2 regions of the Psychrobacillus sp. FSL K6-1415 genome follow, and region 2 is predicted to be linked to the other one. Evidence: a T-box and tRNA genes for the amino acid it is inferred to sense, from the RefSeq annotation. Region 2 holds a T-box; the other holds one or more tRNA genes.
The links. A T-box is a leader RNA that pairs with one kind of tRNA and senses whether it is charged. The one in region 2 lies ahead of leuS (leucine--tRNA ligase), so its partner is inferred to be a tRNA-Leu.
Positions count from the first base shown of each region.

Region 1: it has a tRNA-Leu gene. The T-box ahead of leuS (leucine--tRNA ligase) is inferred to sense a tRNA for this amino acid. The anticodon was not compared.

Region 1 covers NZ_JBBOOQ010000001.1:3,231,376-3,239,119, reverse strand. Annotated here, with positions in the region: rRNA gene MKY60_RS15700 (23S ribosomal RNA) at 1-1,832, shown strand, start outside; rRNA gene rrf (5S ribosomal RNA) at 1,950-2,065, shown strand; tRNA gene MKY60_RS15690 (tRNA-Asn) at 2,074-2,148, shown strand; tRNA gene MKY60_RS15685 (tRNA-Ser) at 2,154-2,245, shown strand; tRNA gene MKY60_RS15680 (tRNA-Glu) at 2,270-2,344, shown strand; tRNA gene MKY60_RS15675 (tRNA-Val) at 2,515-2,590, shown strand; tRNA gene MKY60_RS15670 (tRNA-Met) at 2,627-2,701, shown strand; tRNA gene MKY60_RS15665 (tRNA-Asp) at 2,705-2,780, shown strand; tRNA gene MKY60_RS15660 (tRNA-Phe) at 2,918-2,993, shown strand; tRNA gene MKY60_RS15655 (tRNA-Thr) at 3,003-3,078, shown strand; tRNA gene MKY60_RS15650 (tRNA-Tyr) at 3,086-3,169, shown strand; tRNA gene MKY60_RS15645 (tRNA-Trp) at 3,180-3,253, shown strand; tRNA gene MKY60_RS15640 (tRNA-His) at 3,279-3,354, shown strand; tRNA gene MKY60_RS15635 (tRNA-His) at 3,389-3,464, shown strand; tRNA gene MKY60_RS15630 (tRNA-Gln) at 3,466-3,537, shown strand; tRNA gene MKY60_RS15625 (tRNA-Gly) at 3,544-3,618, shown strand; tRNA gene MKY60_RS15620 (tRNA-Cys) at 3,631-3,704, shown strand; tRNA gene MKY60_RS15615 (tRNA-Leu) at 3,740-3,822, shown strand; gene MKY60_RS15610 (SRPBCC family protein) at 4,114-4,566, shown strand; gene MKY60_RS15605 (VOC family protein) at 4,789-5,184, shown strand; gene MKY60_RS15600 (DUF1801 domain-containing protein) at 5,319-5,699, shown strand; gene MKY60_RS15595 (SRPBCC family protein) at 5,692-6,153, shown strand; gene MKY60_RS15590 (VOC family protein) at 6,295-6,666, opposite strand; gene MKY60_RS15585 (alpha/beta fold hydrolase) at 6,807-7,586, opposite strand.
Region 2 covers NZ_JBBOOQ010000001.1:2,848,262-2,859,796, forward strand. Annotated here, with positions in the region: gene MKY60_RS13480 (DNA alkylation repair protein) at 284-991, opposite strand; gene MKY60_RS13485 (VOC family protein) at 1,057-1,461, opposite strand; gene MKY60_RS13490 (sigma-70 family RNA polymerase sigma factor) at 1,655-2,182, shown strand; gene MKY60_RS13495 (hypothetical protein) at 2,175-2,837, shown strand; gene leuS (leucine--tRNA ligase) at 3,235-5,646, opposite strand; T-box leader at 5,812-6,024, opposite strand; gene MKY60_RS13505 (3-oxoacid CoA-transferase subunit B) at 6,148-6,801, opposite strand; gene MKY60_RS13510 (CoA transferase subunit A) at 6,815-7,504, opposite strand; gene MKY60_RS13515 (3-hydroxybutyrate dehydrogenase) at 7,693-8,460, opposite strand; gene MKY60_RS13520 (GntP family permease) at 8,502-9,839, opposite strand; gene MKY60_RS13525 (sigma-54 interaction domain-containing protein) at 10,134-11,477, opposite strand; gene MKY60_RS13530 (MDR family MFS transporter) at 11,480-11,535, opposite strand, start outside.

The sequences.
Region 1 (7,744 bases), 380 kb from region 2:
CCAGGATGTTGGCTTAGAAGCAGCCATCATTTAAAGAGTGCGTAATAGCTCACTGGTCGAGTGACGCTGCGCCGAAAATGTATCGGGGCTAAACAAATCACCGAAGCTGTGGATTGATACCTTTGGTATCAGTGGTAGGAGAGCGTTCTAAGGGCGTTGAAGTCAGACCGGAAGGACTGGTGGAGCGCTTAGAAGTGAGAATGCCGGTATGAGTAGCGAAAGACGGGTGAGAATCCCGTCCACCGTATGACTAAGGTTTCCTGAGGAAGGCTCGTCCGCTCAGGGTTAGTCGGGACCTAAGCCGAGGCCGATAGGCGTAGGCGATGGATAACAGGTTGATATTCCTGTACCACCAAACCACCGTTTGAGTAATGGGGGGACGCAGAAGGATAGGGTAAGCATGCTGTTGGTTATGCATGTCCAAGCAGTAAGGTGTGAATGTAGGCAAATCCGCATTCTATAACATTGAGCTGTGATGGCGAGGACGTATGTCCGGAGTTCCTGATTTCACACTGCCAAGAAAAGCCTCTAGCGAGGTGATAGGTGCCCGTACCGCAAACCGACACAGGTAGTCGAGGAGAGAATCCTAAGGTGAGCGAGAGAACTCTCGTTAAGGAACTCGGCAAAATGACCCCGTAACTTCGGGAGAAGGGGTGCTCTTTTGGGTGCATAGCCTAGAAGAGCCGCAGTGAATAGGCCCAGGCGACTGTTTAGCAAAAACACAGGTCTCTGCAAAACCGTAAGGTGAAGTATAGGGGCTGACGCCTGCCCGGTGCTGGAAGGTTAAGAGGAGTGCTTAGCGCAAGCGAAGGTGCGAATTGAAGCCCCAGTAAACGGCGGCCGTAACTATAACGGTCCTAAGGTAGCGAAATTCCTTGTCGGGTAAGTTCCGACCCGCACGAAAGGCGTAACGATCTGGGCACTGTCTCAACGAGAGACTCGGTGAAATTATAGTACCTGTGAAGATGCAGGTTACCCGCGACAGGACGGAAAGACCCCGTGGAGCTTTACTATAGCTTGATATTGAATTTTGGTGCAACTTGTACAGGATAGGCAGGAGCCTTAGAGCCCGGAGCGCCAGCTTCGGAGGAGGCGTCGGTGGGATACTGCCCTGGTTGTATTGAAATTCTAACCCATACCCGTAACCCGGGTAGGAGACAGTGTCAGGCGGGTAGTTTGACTGGGGCGGTCGCCTCCTAAAGTGTAACGGAGGCGCCCAAAGGTTCCCTCAGAATGGTTGGAAATCATTCGAAGAGTGTAAAGGCAGAAGGGAGCTTGACTGCGAGACCTACAAGTCGAGCAGGGTCGAAAGACGGGCTTAGTGATCCGGTGGTTCCGCATGGAAGGGCCATCGCTCAACGGATAAAAGCTACCCCGGGGATAACAGGCTTATCTCCCCCAAGAGTCCACATCGACGGGGAGGTTTGGCACCTCGATGTCGGCTCATCGCATCCTGGGGCTGTAGTCGGTCCCAAGGGTTGGGCTGTTCGCCCATTAAAGCGGTACGCGAGCTGGGTTCAGAACGTCGTGAGACAGTTCGGTCCCTATCCGTCGTGGGCGTAGGAAATTTGAGAGGAGCTGTCCTTAGTACGAGAGGACCGGGATGGACACACCGCTGGTGTACCAGTTGTTCTGCCAAGAGCATCGCTGGGTAGCTATGTGTGGACGGGATAAGTGCTGAAAGCATCTAAGCACGAAGCCCCCCTCAAGATGAGATTTCCCATTACGCAAGTAAGTAAGATCCCTCAAAGACGATGAGGTAGATAGGTTCGGGGTGGAAGCGTGGCGACACGTGCAGCTGACGAATACTAATCGATCGAGGACTTAACCAAATTTGTTTAACGTAACAATGTCGTTTATCCAGTTTTGAGAGTACAAAAAAGTATAAAAAAAGCTTGAATTAATTTCTAGTTTTGTTATAATAAATATTGTCTTTCAAATTAATAATGTCTAGTGATGATGGCGAAGAGGTCACACCCGTTCCCTTACCGAACACGGAAGTTAAGCTCTTCAGCGCCGATGGTAGTTGGGGGTCTCCCCCTGTGAGAGTAGGACGTCGCTAGGCTGTATTATTCCGAAGTAGCTCAGTGGTAGAGCAATCGACTGTTAATCGATCGGTCGTAGGTTCGAGTCCTACCTTCGGAGCCATTTTAGGAGAGCTGTCCGAGTGGCCGAAGGAGCACGATTGGAAATCGTGTAGGCGGGTTAAACTGTCTCAAGGGTTCAAATCCCTTGCTCTCCGCCAGATAAGTTTTCTACATAAAAGTATGGCCCCTTGGTCAAGCGGTTAAGACACCGCCCTTTCACGGCGGTAACACGGGTTCGAATCCCGTAGGGGTCACCATTTATTTCAATTTATTTGACAAAGAGATACGAAGCTTATCTTATGTAAAATTAGGAGAAGCGAGTAGATCAAGGAAGCAAATGAGAGAATGAAGGAGCGTACTTATGTACGTGACTGATTGAACGAATGAAGCTGAAGCAGAGATTCGAAGCTTATCGTAATTTTACCCAGGAGGATTAGCTCAGCTGGGAGAGCATCTGCCTTACAAGCAGAGGGTCGGCGGTTCGAGCCCGTCATCCTCCACCATTTCTTTAAGAAATAAATTAGTAAGCATTCTATTGTCGCGGGGTGGAGCAGTGGTAGCTCGTCGGGCTCATAACCCGAAGGTCGCAGGTTCAAATCCTGTCCCCGCAACCAAATGGTCCCGTGGTGTAGCGGTTAACATGCCTGCCTGTCACGCAGGAGATCGCCGGTTCGATCCCGGTCGGGACCGCCATTTATTTTATTTGAGATTTGAGATAAGCAAGAAGATCGAGGAAGCGATTGAGTGATGGAAGGAGCGTACTAAAGTACGTGACTGACTGAACGAATGAAGCTGACAAAGAGATTCGCAGCCTAGCACAAATCGAAGTAGGCTCAGTAGCTCAGTCGGTAGAGCAAAGGACTGAAAATCCTTGTGTCGGCGGTTCGATTCCGTCCTGAGCCACCATATTTATACGCCGGAATAGCTCAATTGGTAGAGCAACTGACTTGTAATCAGTAGGTTGAGGGTTCAAGTCCTTTTTCCGGCACCACTATACTGGTGGGGTAGCGAAGTGGCTAAACGCGGCGGACTGTAAATCCGCTCCTTCGGGTTCGGCGGTTCGAATCCGTCCCCCACCACCAGTTTTTATTTAGGGGCATAGTTTAACGGTAGAATAGAGGTCTCCAAAACCTTTGATGTGGGTTCGATTCCTACTGCCCCTGCCAAATTATAAGTTAACTTTGAATAATGGCGGTTGTGGCGAAGTGGTTAACGCACCGGATTGTGATTCCGGCATTCGTGGGTTCAATTCCCATCAGTCGCCCCATATTCCTTAGTAGTTAGCTCTTTTTTTATTTGTGGCGGTCGTGGCGAAGTGGTTAACGCATCGGATTGTGATTCCGACACTCGGGGGTTCAATTCCCCTCGTCCGCCCCATTGGGGTATAGCCAAGCGGTAAGGCAATGGATTTTGATTCCATCATGCCCTGGTTCGAATCCAGGTACCCCAGTTTTTTGCGGAAGTAGTTCAGTGGTAGAACACCACCTTGCCAAGGTGGGGGTCGCGAGTTCGAACCTCGTCTTCCGCTCCATTACTTAATTATGGCGGCATAGCCAAGTGGTAAGGCACAGGTCTGCAACACCTTTATCACCGGTTCAAATCCGGTTGCCGCCTCCAAATTTTATAATAACTGCCTAGTAGTATTTTATTTTGCCGGTGTGGCGGAATTGGCAGACGCGCGGGACTCAAAATCCCGTATCCTCTGGATGTGTCGGTTCGACCCCGACCACCGGTATTATTATGTGTTTTACGTCAATTCAATATACGTAAAATTAAAGACACCCGTTAACACTGTTAAATCAGCGTTAACGGGTGTCTTTTGTTGTAGAGAGAAAAAGAAAGCGTTTTGAACTGAACTTCCACAAGCATCAAAAATAACCTAGTCCTAAAAGGAATTTAAGAGAAGGTTAAGTTGAATAATAATCTGTATTACTGTCATAATATCTCTGGAGCCTTTATTAAGACGTTAACAATGCGGTGATCATAGTATGATATACTTTAGTAAACATTTTGGAGGGCTATCCGCTTGAGTACTAACTTTGAAGTGAAAAGAACTACCCACCTTTCTAAGCAACAAGTATATGATGGTTTGATTGATTTGGATGCTGCTAATTACTGGATGCAGGGCCTTGTAGGTATTGAACGATTGGATGTTGGACTAATGCAAGTGGGCAGTGAGTGGAAGGAATCAAGAAAGATGTTTGGACAAGTGGCTACGGAACATTTTGAAGTTGTTGAACTCAATGAGCCAGATAAAATTGTTCTTCGCTGTGATGGTAAGAAAGGAACAACTGGTAAAGGAGAATATATTTTTACCTATAAAGTAACTTCATCTGATAACCTTACGGAGATAAAGTTAATGGGAGAAATAAAAGGTCTCACAGGTATAACTAAACTTTTTGGTAAAATGATGGCGGGCACCTTTAAAAAAGCTTCTGCAAAGGATTTAGACGCATTGATAGCATTTTTAGAGAGATAATTAGTAGCAGCAGTCTTAATATGTTTTAGTGATCCTAGTTATAAAATCTGTTAACAGTCATGTAGATATTCTTCAAGTCAATTTAGATTGAAAATTTTAACTAGTAAGCACTATATGGAATTGATTTAATTTTCAATCTTTATTACAATGATGAAGAAGGTTTGCGAGTTTTTAATGGTACAAGCTATTTAAATCTAAAATGAATCAAATTGGGGGAGAAATATGGGGAGATTAGTTCATTTTGAAATTCATGTGGATGACATGGACCGTGCAAAGAAGTTTTATGGAGAAATATTTGGGTGGACATTTGAAGACTGGACTGATTATGCGGGGCTTCCTTATTTTGGGGCTATTACTGGCGATGCAAGCTCGCCTGGTATTGATGGGGCTTTAATGAAACGTCAAACACCTCCACCAGAACAACATCAGCCTATGAATGGCTTCTCTTGTACATTGGGCGTGGAAGATTACGATTCAACAGAAACTAAAATACTTGAGTATGGTGGACAGGTGGCAATGCCAAAGTATGCTCTGCCTGGAATGGCTTGGCAGGGATATTATTCTGATACTGAGGGTAATGTTTTTGGGATTCATCAGCCTGATAAGAATGCAAAGTAAATTCTATAAAGTAAGGTAGCTTATTCCTGCGTTTGAGATTTCTCTGATCTCGAACGCATTTTTAAATTTTAAAAAGATTATTGTATGGATAACATATCATGGCAAAAGTTATATAGTAGAATAGGTGATACTTAGTGGATAAACCAAAGAGAGCAATTATAGATGTAGATACGTTTATTCTGAATTTACCAGATGATATTCAGAGCATTACAAAGGTTTTAAGAGAAATAATTTTAACTGCTTCACCTGCTCTTGTAGAAGAATATAAATGGTCGATGCCTAACTATTCATATAAAGGGTTAGTTTGTTATCTACAAACAGCTAAAAAGCATGTTAATTTAGGTTTTCATAAAGGAAATGAACTTGTAGAAAAAGACATAAATAATTTATTACAGGGTTCGGGTAAAACAATGAGACATATTAGGATTACAAAAATGGATGATATCCAATCAGAAACTTTTATCTCTCTTATTCAAACTGCTATTACCTTAAATGAAGGAGAATTTAATGACTAATTTTGATGAATTATCAACTGTGAGTGTAGGAATGCTAATAAGAAAGCCAGTGCAGGAGGTATTCGAAGCTTTTATTGATCCAACTATTACGACAAAATTTTGGTTTACAAAGAGTAGCGGGAGATTAGAAAAAGGAAGACGTATTCGTTGGGAATGGGAGATGTACGGAGTTTCAGCTGAGTTCGATGTGCAGGAAATTGAACAAAATAAGCGGATTCTAATCCAATTCGATGATGAAACAACTGCTGAATGGCTATTTACCCAAAGAGAATCAGAAGGAACATTTGTCGAAATTAAAAATTATGGCTTCAAGGGTAATCTAACTGAAATAGCAAATCAAGTAATAGATTCAACCGGTGGCTATACAATTGTTCTTTGTGGCCTTAAAGCATTGCTGGAGCATAATATAAAGTTAAATTTAGTCGCTGATAAGTTTCCTGATGCAAACGTGTAAAATGATGAAAGTAAAAGCAGGCTCTTCTATAGGAGCCTGCTTTTCATAATTTGAACAAATGAACCACATTGCATTTCTTCGTACCTGTCTCAAAAGAGTAAAGCACTTTTTGGTTAGGTTTGGAGGCCATTAATATAAAATTTATCTATGTTGATCTAGAAGAATCTGATTGCCATCTGGATCTTCGATTGTAAAATGTGCAGGACCAACTGTAGTTTCATCAGCTTCGGTCTGAAATTTTATTCCTTTTTGTTTAAGCTGATTTTGAAGTTCACGAACGTCAGTGAAAGATTCTAGGTTTTCCGCGTTGCTATTCCATCCTGGATTAAAGGTTAAAATATTTTTTTCAAACATTCCTTGAAATAAACCGATAATGGTATCTTCATTTTTCATAATTAACCAATTTTGAGTAATCTCCCCTCCAAGAGTTTGAAAACCAAGTTTTTCATAAAAATCTTTTGAAGCATTAATATCTTTAACATTTAAACTTAAAGAAAATACACCTAGTTTCATGTTTCTCCACCTCTCATAATTAATAACTGAAAATTATATCAATTATAAGTATAGAGTAGTCTAATAATATTTACTATACAAAAAGGTTCACAAGATAGCTTAGTAAGCTTTCCTGTGAACTTATTTCTTATAAAGCTTATCTATCCGACAAACTGTTTTATAAGGTCGTTAAACTTTACTCGTTCTTCCCAGAAAAGCCCATGGCCGCTGTAATGAAAGGGGACGAGATGTGAATTTTTTATTGTTTGATTTAGTATTTGAGCTTGTTCATATGGGATCACCTTATCATGTACTCCATGAACGATTAATGTAGGGACTGATATTTTGGGGAGATCTGCATTGAGGTTTTCATCCCTCAAGGTGTTGATGATTGCTGCGGTAGACCACCCTGCTGCTTGTAATCCTAACCCAGTAAACCAATTAGAGAATGGAGCTGTAATATATTGAAAGAAAAAAGTATCTGTTACTCCTTGCATCATTTTGGGGCGGTCATTTAATGCTTCTGTAAGTAGAGTATTCGCAGTTTCCTTTGTAAATCCAGTGGGAGCCGCGGCATCTATTAAAATTAGTTTTGACACACCAAAAGCATGGCGAGCAGTATAGCGTATAGCGATTGCTCCTCCAGTCGAATGGCCGATTAGTGTAAAATTATCAAGTTGGAGCGTTCGGACTACGGCGTGAATGTCATCTGCTAGTCTGTCGTAATTGTAGCCATTCATAGGTTTATCAGATTTTCCAAATCCTCTCCAGTCTATACCAATGCAGCGGTATCCCATTTGAGGTAAGGCATCAAATTGATATTCAAATTGTTCATGACTTAATGGCCAACCATGTAAAAATACAATTGTCTTGCTTGCACTTGGATTAATATCCTCGACAAATAAGTTTACTCCTTGCTCAACGTTTACAAAGTATCCCACATTAATTCCTCCATAAAAATAGAATTACTAGTATAAGATACTCAAAAGGAAACATATGAGTGAATAGCAAGATGTGTTCTACAAACACAAGTTGCACAAGAAGAATCGCAAGCTGTAGTCCTTTAATCACAAGTCTACTGTCTCACCTTTTTATATAA
Region 2 (11,535 bases):
TTTCAGACTGTAGACAAACTGTAATTTTTGGAGCATAGAGTTATATACTAAAATCGGCAAGGACCACCACTTCGCTTTCCGTGGGCTTGGCTTCAGCCTCCTCGTCACTGCGAAAACATATGCTCCTGCCGTTACTCTTCGCAAAGTCATTGGTCAAACAAAGTTCGACCAATGCCTTTCCTGCGGGGGCTTCTGCTCAAGCTGTTCCCACAGGAGTCTTCGTGGTGGTCCAAGCTGAAAGCATCCATTGTAGAATGCTTTTTATACTTTCTAAATCACTTTTTTAACATCTTACATGCCTGCGCTTAAAGCCAATTCTTCCTCTATCGACTTCTTTTTGTATGTTTTCATAAGCATTTAGGAAACTACTTTTTTTATCTTCTTTCTTGAGTTCTACTATACCTATCTCCTTTGCGGTCTCAAGAGCTTTTTCGTGTAGAGGCAAATAAGAAGTCCCCACTGTGTACAAAAAATTATTCATAGAAGATTTCGCTCGTTCAGGTGATTCCTGAATGCTACTTTTTACCATGCCAAGCATATCTAAGATCTTGCTTTCTGAGAATTCCACGTCTTTACGGTTTCCTAGAAGCCAACAGTAACAACTCCAACCCGCAGACATTCTCAGTTCGTCTCCACTTTGAATCCATTTATCTGCTACTTCTTGGGCAATATCTGACTCTGATAAAGTTACAGCGACTACATAATCGGATAGCATATAAAAATACGCCGTGTCCATCCAACGATTATAATCCGACTCAGTCATAGCTTTAGGGTCTGCAATAATTCCAGCAAAGTACATTGCATCATAGTTCCCGGTAGCATACAACTCTTCAGCCAAATGTTGGTTTATTTTTATTTTCTTTACGATTGGCTTCATAGCGCCTGTAGCAACACCAAATAGCGGTTCATGCGCACCATTGGATATATACATTTTTTTAGTTCGATCCTTACCAAGTGCTTCAAGCTCCTGCATTACCATTTCCAAATTCATCGTTTAGCACTTCCTTCTATAAAAAATTTCCATAGTCGCTCAAACGCCACTATATCTTTCTAATCCTATTTCACTTTGAAAGTAGGACTCAATTCACTCCATACATCGAACACATTTCCATCTAGATCGCGGAAAACAAAATTGTTACCTGGATGGCCCCGATCCTCAATTTCCCCGACATTTACTTCCTTTTTCTTAAGAAATTCATGAAATTCTGCTAATTGCTCTATACCATCCACTTCAAAAGTCATTGTAAAATGTTCCTGTTGATAACTATCAAAAAAACTAGATCGTTCCCCTACTTGAGCCTTAACAAGAAAAAAGCTTTGATCAGCAAATTCTAAGATTGCTTTATCATCATTTCTAAAGTTCTCAACTGCGCCTAGCATTTCCTGATACCACTTCGATGATTTCTCTGGATCTACAACAGGAATGTATGTAGTCCCCACTCTTTTAATAAAGTTATTCATTTCTTAAACTCCCCTCTTATTATTATAAGGCTTATAGTAAATTACAATTCCATATCTATTTCTATCATATCATTTTTGAGGTCTTTCAAGACATGATTAAATACATGAAAGGATATAGTTCCTTAAAACTGTAAAAATTTTAGATAAATCCAAACTTTGAAGGTCTGGGAATCGTTTAATGTATAACGGAGGAGTGGTTGTTTTGTTTAATATTAATAATCTAAAAGAATTAATGCTTCATTATACAGAACCCTTAATACGTTTGGCTTATTACTATGTGAAAGATCTCCAAGCAGCGGAGGATATCGTACAAGAAGTATTCATAAAATTTTACCATAATGAGAACGGGTATGAAGAACGTGGAGAGTTAAAGGCATTTTTAACAACAATGACTGTCAATAAAAGCAAAGATTATTTAAAGAGTTGGACATATAAAAAAGTACAACTACAAAACAAAATATTTCCTTCAGCCAACACAAGGAATAAAGACGAATTAGTAAAAAAAGACGAGCGAGCAATAATTGGAGAAGCAATACTAGAATTGCCCCTAAAGCAGCGAGAAGTTCTGATTTATTTTTATTTCAACGAAATGACTATTGCTGAGGTTTCACATATTTTATCTGTTCCAGAAGGTACTGTAAAAACCAGATTAAGGCGTAGCAAAGATTTATTAAGGGGAAAACTGAAAGGAATAGAATGGGAGGTGCTTTTAAATGAATAACTATATACCTTCTAAAGTGAAAGATTTAACTGCGAGTAAACAACGAGTTATACAAAACGTAATAAACGAGATAGAAAATAACCAGAGAAATCCAAAACATAAATGGCTATATGTTGTTCTATCCACTGTTTTAGCAGTAAGTGTAATACTCTTTGTCTTCTCCGAAATATTTATGAAAAATGAACAACAATCAGCAAACGGAATGCTAGATATAACTAAACCTACATTCTCCGAAAATCAAGATTTACTCTATCTTCATGGGGTAACGCTAGGTGACTCACAATCAAAAGTAATTAAAGCCTTAGGTGAAAATTATACAATAGATGATCATGAGGATGGTAGTGGTGCAGACTTCATATTGGATTATGATGGTATTGTGAGATTCTATTTTTATCAAGACAAATTAGATAGCATACTATTGATGAAAGTAGATAAAATTTACTTTGACAAATTATTTGATGATTATGGTGGATATAAATTTATTACTTCTTCTAGTGAAGACAATAACGATCGCTATTTCTATTCAAAGGAGACTGGTCAGCTATTAAAAGCAACGATCGTTCCTGACGGAAACCTTTATTTGTATCTCATGCATGTGGGCAAAGACCTCTTGGAGAATCCAGATTTCCCAAAAATTGAACAGGTTTTAGATTAGTTTAAATTATATGGAAGCAAAAGTATAATGACTTCAAATTTACAAGAACTGATCAAATTGGTTCTTGAGCATTCAAAGTACCAGAAAGACTGACTTTGTGCACTCAAGTTACATATGCTTTCTTGTCTTTTCGATCGTTTTGATCCTTTTATATGTTTACTTGCTTTCACCTTTTGTTTACTTGCTTCTACCTGTAGCTTACTTGTGATCGTAAAGGGTTTACTTGCTCTTTGTCTATATTTACTTGCGCTCTAACGCTTTTTACTTGCTAAACGGATATTTTTTCCAAAAAATTCACAGTGTAATTTGGATAATCGAAAAAACATCTCACCTCTAAGAAACTTATAGAGGTGAGATGTTTTAGTTATTCTTATTTTAACTTCTTTTAAAATCTACATTAGATTACGATATTGACCATTTTACCTGGGATCGCAATTATTTTCTTCACTTCTTGACCTTCCAACCATTGTTGCACTTGTTCAGAAGCAAGAGCTAATGCTTCTAGCTCTTCTTTTGTCGCATCTTTAGCAACATGTAATTTCGCACGGACTTTTCCTTTAATTTGAACAGGAATTTCTACTTCATTGTCTACCAACTTAGATTCGTCGAAAGTTGGCCAAGATTCATAAACGATTGTATCATCATGTCCAAGAATGCTCCAAAGCTCTTCCGCAATATGTGGAACGATTGGAGAAATAAGCTTCACAAATCCTTCTACATACTCTTTAGAAATTTGCTCTGCTTTATAGCCTTCATTGATAAATACCATCATTTGTGAAATGGCAGTATTATAATGCATTGCTTCAAAGTCTTCAGTTACTTTTTTAACAGTTTGGTGATACGCTTTTTCCATATTATCAGAAGAAATGTCCGTAACTTTAGAACTCAACTTACCTTCTTCATCGACAAGTAAACGCCATATACGATCAAGGAATCTTCTTGATCCATCTAAACCGTTTGTTGACCATGGCTTCGAAGAGTCCAGTGGACCCATGAACATTTCGTATAGACGAAGTGAATCGGCACCATGACTTTTTACAATATCATCAGGGTTTACTACATTCCCTTTTGATTTAGACATTTTCTCATTACCTTCACCAAGAATCATTCCTTGATTAAATAGTTTTTGGAATGGCTCTTTCGTAGTAACAACACCAATATCATAAAGAAACTTATGCCAGAAACGTGCGTACAATAAATGAAGTACTGCATGCTCTGCGCCACCTACATAAATGTCAACTGGAAGCCAACGTTTCGCTAGTTCTGGATCGACAAGTGCCTCGTTATTATTTGGATCAATATAACGAAGGTAATACCAACAGCTACCCGCCCACTGTGGCATAGTATTAGTCTCACGACGACCTTTTTTACCTGTTACTGGATCTACAACATTTACCCATTCGGTAATATTAGCTAATGGTGATTCACCTGTTCCACTCGGTTTAATATCTGTTGTTACCGGAAGCATTAATGGTAATTCAGACTCATCTACAGGTGTCGAAGTACCATCCTCCCAATGGATAATTGGAATTGGCTCGCCCCAATATCGTTGACGGCTGAATAACCAATCACGTAGACGATACGTAATTTTCTTCTCACCTTTACCATTCGCTTCAAACCATTGAATTGCTTTTGCTATTGCTTCTTGTTTATTTAAGCCATTCAAGAACTCTGAGTTAACAAGTGTACCATCTGCTGTGTAAGCTTCTTTTTCGATGTCTCCACCAGAAACTACTTCCACTATTGGCAAGTCAAATTGTTTCGCAAACTCATAGTCGCGCTCATCATGTGCAGGAACTGCCATAATTGCACCTGTTCCATAGGTAGCTAACACATAATCTGCAATCCAAATCGGCATTTTCTCCCCACTTACAGGGTTAACCGCATAAGCACCTGTAAATACACCTGTTTTATGTTTTGCTAAATCTGTACGTTCTAAGTCACTTTTTAGTTTCACTTGATCTTTATAAGCTTGCACTGCTTCTGATTGGTCAGCAGTTGTGATGACATCCACAAGCTTATGCTCAGGTGCTAATACTGCATACGTTGCACCAAAAATAGTGTCTGGTCTAGTTGTAAATGCTCGGAATGATTCGTTAGTTTCAGCTACCTCAAATGTAAGCTCTGCACCTTCTGAACGCCCAATCCAATTACGTTGCATTTCTTTCAAGCTATCCGGCCAGTCAAGATCATCTAAATCCTCTAAAAGTCTGTCTGCATAAGCAGTTATACGAAGCACCCATTGACGCATCGGACGGCGTTCTACTGGATGTCCCCCACGCTCGGATACACCATCGATTACTTCTTCATTAGCCAAAACAGTACCTAATGCTGGGCACCAGTTTACTGGCACTTCATCTACATATGCTAGGCCTTTTTTGTACAGTTGAATGAAAATCCATTGTGTCCATTTATAATAAGAAGGATCCGTCGTATTGACTTCTCTATCCCAGTCAAATGAAAATCCTAAATCGGTCATTTGACGTTTAAATGTAGCAATATTCTTCGCAGTAAATTCTGCGGGATCATTCCCAGTATCAATTGCATATTGCTCTGCTGGAAGACCAAAAGCGTCCCAACCCATTGGGTGAAGAACGTTATAGCCTTGCTTACGTTTAAACGCACTTAATATATCCGTTGCAATATACCCAAGTGGATGCCCTACATGTAGGCCAACTCCTGAAGGATAAGGGAACATATCCAATGCATAAAATTTTGGTTTGGATGGATCATCTGTCATTTTATAGGTTTTATTTTCTTGCCAATACTTTTGCCACTTTTTTTCAATCGCTTCATGATTAAAGCTCATCGTAACTCCTCCTTAAATTTAGAAAAGCGTTAGCGCCTATGCAAGTCTCGACAAGTGCTGGAAAGGTTTCACGGACAGGCATCCTCTGCCTTTTCTTGAAACCCTGAAGCAACTTGAGGGGCTAGGCGCTAAAGCTAGACATAAAAAAACTCGCCCCTTAAAAAACTAAGGGACGAGAGATATACTCACGCGGTACCACCCAAATTAGTGAAAACTTCACTCAACTTGATTCCTTAACGCGGAAAACGGAATAAGCTACTAATCGTTCACTTATTCTGACTCAAAGGCGAGTTCAATAATTCGTAACGCTAACTTACACCAATCGCTAGCTCTCTAAAGAAACGATATTTATCTACTATTCCTTATCTCAGTCAACTTCTATTAGTTTTTATGATAATGGATTCTGTATTAAAATACAAGCTACACTTTAATCAATTACTCTTTGTGATAATTGGCGTCCAGAGGGTTGACTTAAATCAGCAATACTTTCGCTGTTTTAATTTAAATCGCTACATTTTCTCTAACATCTTTAATAATAAGCTCCGCTTCTGTAGCGTCGATAATATCTTGAACAGAATAACCCTCGAAAACTTCCTTCAATTCAAGTCCGTCCTCGGTTACCTCTATCATTGCCCGTTCTGTTATTATTTTATTCACAACTGCTTTACCTGTTAAAGGTAATTCACATTGTTTTTTAATTTTAGCAGAACCGTCTTTTGCACAATGGTCCATAATGACAATAATTTTCTTAGCACCATGCACTAAGTCCATTGCTCCGCCCATGCCTTTTATCATCTTCCCTGGAATCATCCAGTTTGCAAGATCTCCTTTTTCAGAAACCTCCATCGCTCCTAAAATGGCTACATCGACATGTCCTCCACGTATCATCGCAAATGACTCTGCACTATTAAAAAAAGCAGAACCTGGAATAGTAGTCACTGTTTCCTTACCGGCATTTATAAGATCTGGGTCTACTTCTTGCTCAGTTGGATATGGACCTATGCCAAGCAAACCATTTTCAGATTGTAAAACGACAGTTTTATCTGGAGAGATGAAATTCGCTACTAAAGTCGGAATCCCAATTCCTAGATTAACGTAGTTTCCATTTTCGATTTCCTTTTCTGCTCTTCTTGCAATTTTTTCACGTGTATTCAATCGAAACTCCTCCTTAAGAACGTGTCGTTAAACGCTCGATTCTTTTTTCCTGTTCTGCTTGGAACAGACCTTGAACATAAATACTCGGTGTATGTATTTGGGCAGGATTTAGGTCGCCTGTTTCCACAATCTCTTCCACTTCTGCTATGGTAATTTTACCTGCTGCTGCCATCATTGGATTGAAGTTTTGCGCTGTCATATTATAAATAAGATTTCCAAATTTATCTGCCTTAGCTGCCCGTATGAAAGCATAATCAGCTCGAAGTGCTTCTTCTAATACATATTCCTTACCGTCGTATACACGTACTTCCTTTCCTTCCGCTACAATGGTTCCTACACCTGCAGGAGTATAAAAAGCAGGAATTCCAGCACCACCAGCGCGAATTTTTTCTGCCAACGTTCCTTGTGGTGTCAATTCCACCTCAATCTCACCAGATATTACCTGTCTTTCAAACTCTTTATTTTCCCCAACATATGAACCTATCATTTTCTTTATCTGTTTATTTTTAAGTAGCAGCCCTAGACCCCACTCATCCACACCACAATTGTTGGAGATAACCGTTAAGTCCTTCACACCTTTTTCAACTAACGCTAATATTAGCTGTTCCGGAATTCCGACAAGTCCAAATCCTCCAACCATTAGAGTCATTCCATCTTGCACCCCTGCAACAGCCTCTTTAGCTGAATTGTAAATAGGTTTCATGCTTCCAATCCCCTTTCAAGTAAGCTTGACACATTATTATTTTCTCAAATATCCGATAACTTAGCAAACTATATTCCTGAATATTTGAATAGATGAATTCTTTCTCCCTATCTAGTGATATTTAATAAAACACAGCGATTATTAAATCGGACATTTAAAAAACAATCGCTTAAAGTCAATTATTATAATTATTGACTCGTGTAACCACCGTCTAAAACAACTGCTTGCCCAGTCATACCTTTTGCAGCTTCACTTGCTAAAAACATAGTTAAATCAGCTATCTCTTTTACGTCTAACAATCGTTTTTGTGGAACTAAAGGATATAATACTTCCTCTAAAACGGCTTCAACTGGAACATTTCGTACTTTCGCTAAATCCTTAAATTGGTTCCGTACAAGCGGTGTGTCCACATATCCTGGGCATACGGCATTCACTGTGATTCCATCTGCCGCTGTCTCAAGAGCTGCAACTTTTGTAAGACCAATTACGCCGTGTTTGGCTGAGTTATAAGCTGCTTTACCAGCAAAACCAACTAAACCATTTATAGAGGCCATATTAATAATTCTCCCGAATCCGTTCTCCCGCATATGCGGAAGAACGTGTTTAGTTGCAATAAACGGAGCGGTTAGCATTATTTTTATCAATAGCTCAAAACGTTCTGTCGGAAAATCTTCTAGCATTGAAACATGCTGCATACCTGCGTTATTTATAAGGATATCAATCCTTCCAAATTCTTTAATAGTAGCATTTATAGAATTGACTATGTCTTCCTCTTTTGTCACGTCACATTTAATACCAAGTACTTCATTTCCTAAATCTATGGCAGCATCCTTTACCTTCTCTTCATTTATATCAGTTAAAACAACTTTCGCACCAGCTTTATAAAATTCCTGAGCAATCTCAAAGCCTATGCCCTGTGCTGCTCCAGTAATAAGAAGAACTCTATCTTTAACCACTTATATTACCCCCAACTTACCATAAGATTCGCTTAATATAATCAAATACCTAATCCAATAGAAAAAAGAATTATCGCAATTGCTAATCCTATTAATGGTGTTACAACTGTTGTTGCAGCTACAGCCCAATAGGCTGCACTATGTTTTTCACCACAGATCGATTGAATTGTCGTTACCACATAACCATTATGTGGTAGGGAATCAAGTGCCCCTGATGATATTGCTACAACTCGATGCAAAGCTTCTTGATTGACCCCTGCTTCAATGTAACCCGGAGCTAATAATGGCAATGCAATAGTTTGACCACCAGAAGCAGATCCGGTCATACCTGCGATCACCGATACCGCGACACCAGCACCTATCAATGGAGATCCCGGTATACTAGCCATAGCATCCACTGCTACACCAAAAGCAGGAACAGCTTTTGCTACACCTCCGAAACCGACTACAGCAGCTGTATTTCCAATTGCTATTATAGCCCCTATTGTTCCAGCAGAAACTGCTTCCCATGGACTTTTAAAGTATTTCCAACTCACAATAAATGTTGCAATAATTCCACCAAGTAACGCCAAGATTAGTGCCGATTGCTTTAGTTCATCGTGGAAAATATAAGAAATAACTAATACTACTATTAGTGGGATAAATGCTAGAAACGGATTTGGTAATGCACGAGATGTATCAAAAGTAGGATCTGTTTTTCTATCTTCAAAGTGTTCACCATTCTTTACGGCTTTCGAAATAATTTTCTTCAGCCACCAGTAACCAAATACCGCCATAAAGGCTGCTACGATAATACTTACTTCTGCACCTGCATAAGGTGTTGTCTCTAGATAATCCATCGGAATCCAGTTTTGAATTTCCGGAGATCCAGCGGAAGTCATGGTAAATGTTACGGATCCTAAAGCAAGTGTTGCAGGTATAAAGCGACGTGGCAAATCAGCTTGTTTAAACAAAGATATAGCCATTGGATACACAGCAAAAGCTACAACAAACAAACTTACTCCCCCGTATGTCAAGATAGCACATGCAATAACAATAGCTAAAACAGCAAATTTCATCCCTAATTTGTCCACTATCATTTTTGCAACTGCATCTGCAGCACCGCTATCCTCCATAACCTTTCCAAATACAGCACCTAATAAAAACATTAAATACCATGACATGATAAATCCTGTAAATCCTTGCATATAATTTGTCACAAAGTTTGGTACACCATCTTCCACTAATTGTGGAAATAGTGGCATACCACTCATTAATGCCACGAATAGTGCAGATACTGGACCAACTATAATAATATTTACACCTTTCAAAGTTAGACCGATTAATAACGCAAGTCCCCCTATTAAACTAATCATACTCATTAGAATACTACCATCCATAAACAAATCCCCCTTAATTTTTATAGTTAAATCTTCCGCCGTTTCTCTGCAGTTGAATCGGCTTTATTGAATCATCTATCAAACTTCAATTCTTAAATAAAAGCGCTTTCATAGGTAATTAAATCATAATCGAAATTTTCAATCAATAGAGTTTGTGACGGCACCCTTTGCATTTCAAAAGATAATAATCCGACATTTCGGATTATTATAATATTAAAACTAATAAACAACGGTTTAATTCAAAAAAAAGAAAATCCGATTTTTTGGATTGATGTCCAAAAAATCGGATTTAGTTCATAAGTTGTGTTTTTTGATTTTTTCATATAATGTGGATCTGCTTAGACCAAGTTGTTTTGCAATTTGTATTTTATCGGATTCTTCTTCTAGGTATGATTGAAGAACTTTCTTTTCTACTGCTGCTAAAATGTCTTCGAGTGTTCCAGTAGTTTGGAAAGATGGTACATTCCTAAGCTTCACCTGAGCAGGAAGTGCTGATGGCAAAATAATATCGTTTTCAGCCAAATAAACTGCAGCCTGCAGTATGTTTTGTAATTCTCTTACATTCCCTGGCCAGTGATAGGATTGGAGTATCTCTCGCGTTTTTGTTGCTAACGTGACATGTCTTCGCCCAGCCTTGAGCATAAACTTTTGAAGAAAATAGTTGAGTAAATCTACGAAGTCTTCCATTCTTTCTCTTAGAGGGGGAATTCTTAAGGTGATTGCTTGTAAACGATAAAACAAATCTTCACGGAATTTCTTTTCCTCTATTAATTGAGAGAGGGATATATTGGATGAAGCAACTATACGAACATTTACTTTTTCACTGTTCTCCGAATTCAGTGGCAAAATTTCTTCATCCTGCATAGCCCTTAACAGTTTTGCTTGGAGTGTAAGAGGGAGTGTACTAATTTCATCTATATATAGAGTTCCATTATCGGCTTGTTTAACTCGTCCATTTTGCACTAAACCAGTAAGCTGATTATATACACCAAACAACTCTTTCTCCAATAAATCTGCAGGAATTGCCGCACAATTTACTTTTACAAATGGAAAGTCTGAACGTTCGGATAGCTGATGAATACTGTGTGCAAACATATCCTTCCCTGTTCCACTTTCCCCCTCGATTAATACCGGAAGATCACTAGGAGCTATTATTTCAATTGTTTCCTTTGTCTTCCGTATGGCTGGAGAACTTCCTTTTATGTCTCCTAACCTATACTCACTATAACTATTATCCTCTAGATTCAACTGAATTCTTTCCATTGTAGTCTGAACATGAGAACTTAGCTTTTTCCAATCGGACATATCTCGAAAGATGACACTACCGAAAGCTCCTACAATCTTACCATCAACAAAAAGAGGTACACGATTGGCAAGCATATATGTTCCTTTTATATAATGCGGGGAGGCATTATCAGGAACCCCTGATTTAATCACCTCATGCATTTTCGTGTTTTCAATAATGTCAGCTACAGGTTTACCTATAGCTTCCTCTCTCTTTACTTCAAGAAAACGACAATAATCTTCATTAATATATAGAATTTTCGAATCTGCATCTACCACAACAAACCATTGAAAAGCATTTTCTAAAATTTCAGCAAGAACAGAAGTTGGTAAGTTTTTTTGAAAATTGTCCAAAATCAAATCACATCCTTCTCAAGCTCTACTTTCTTAAGCGGTCGATCATATAGAAGGG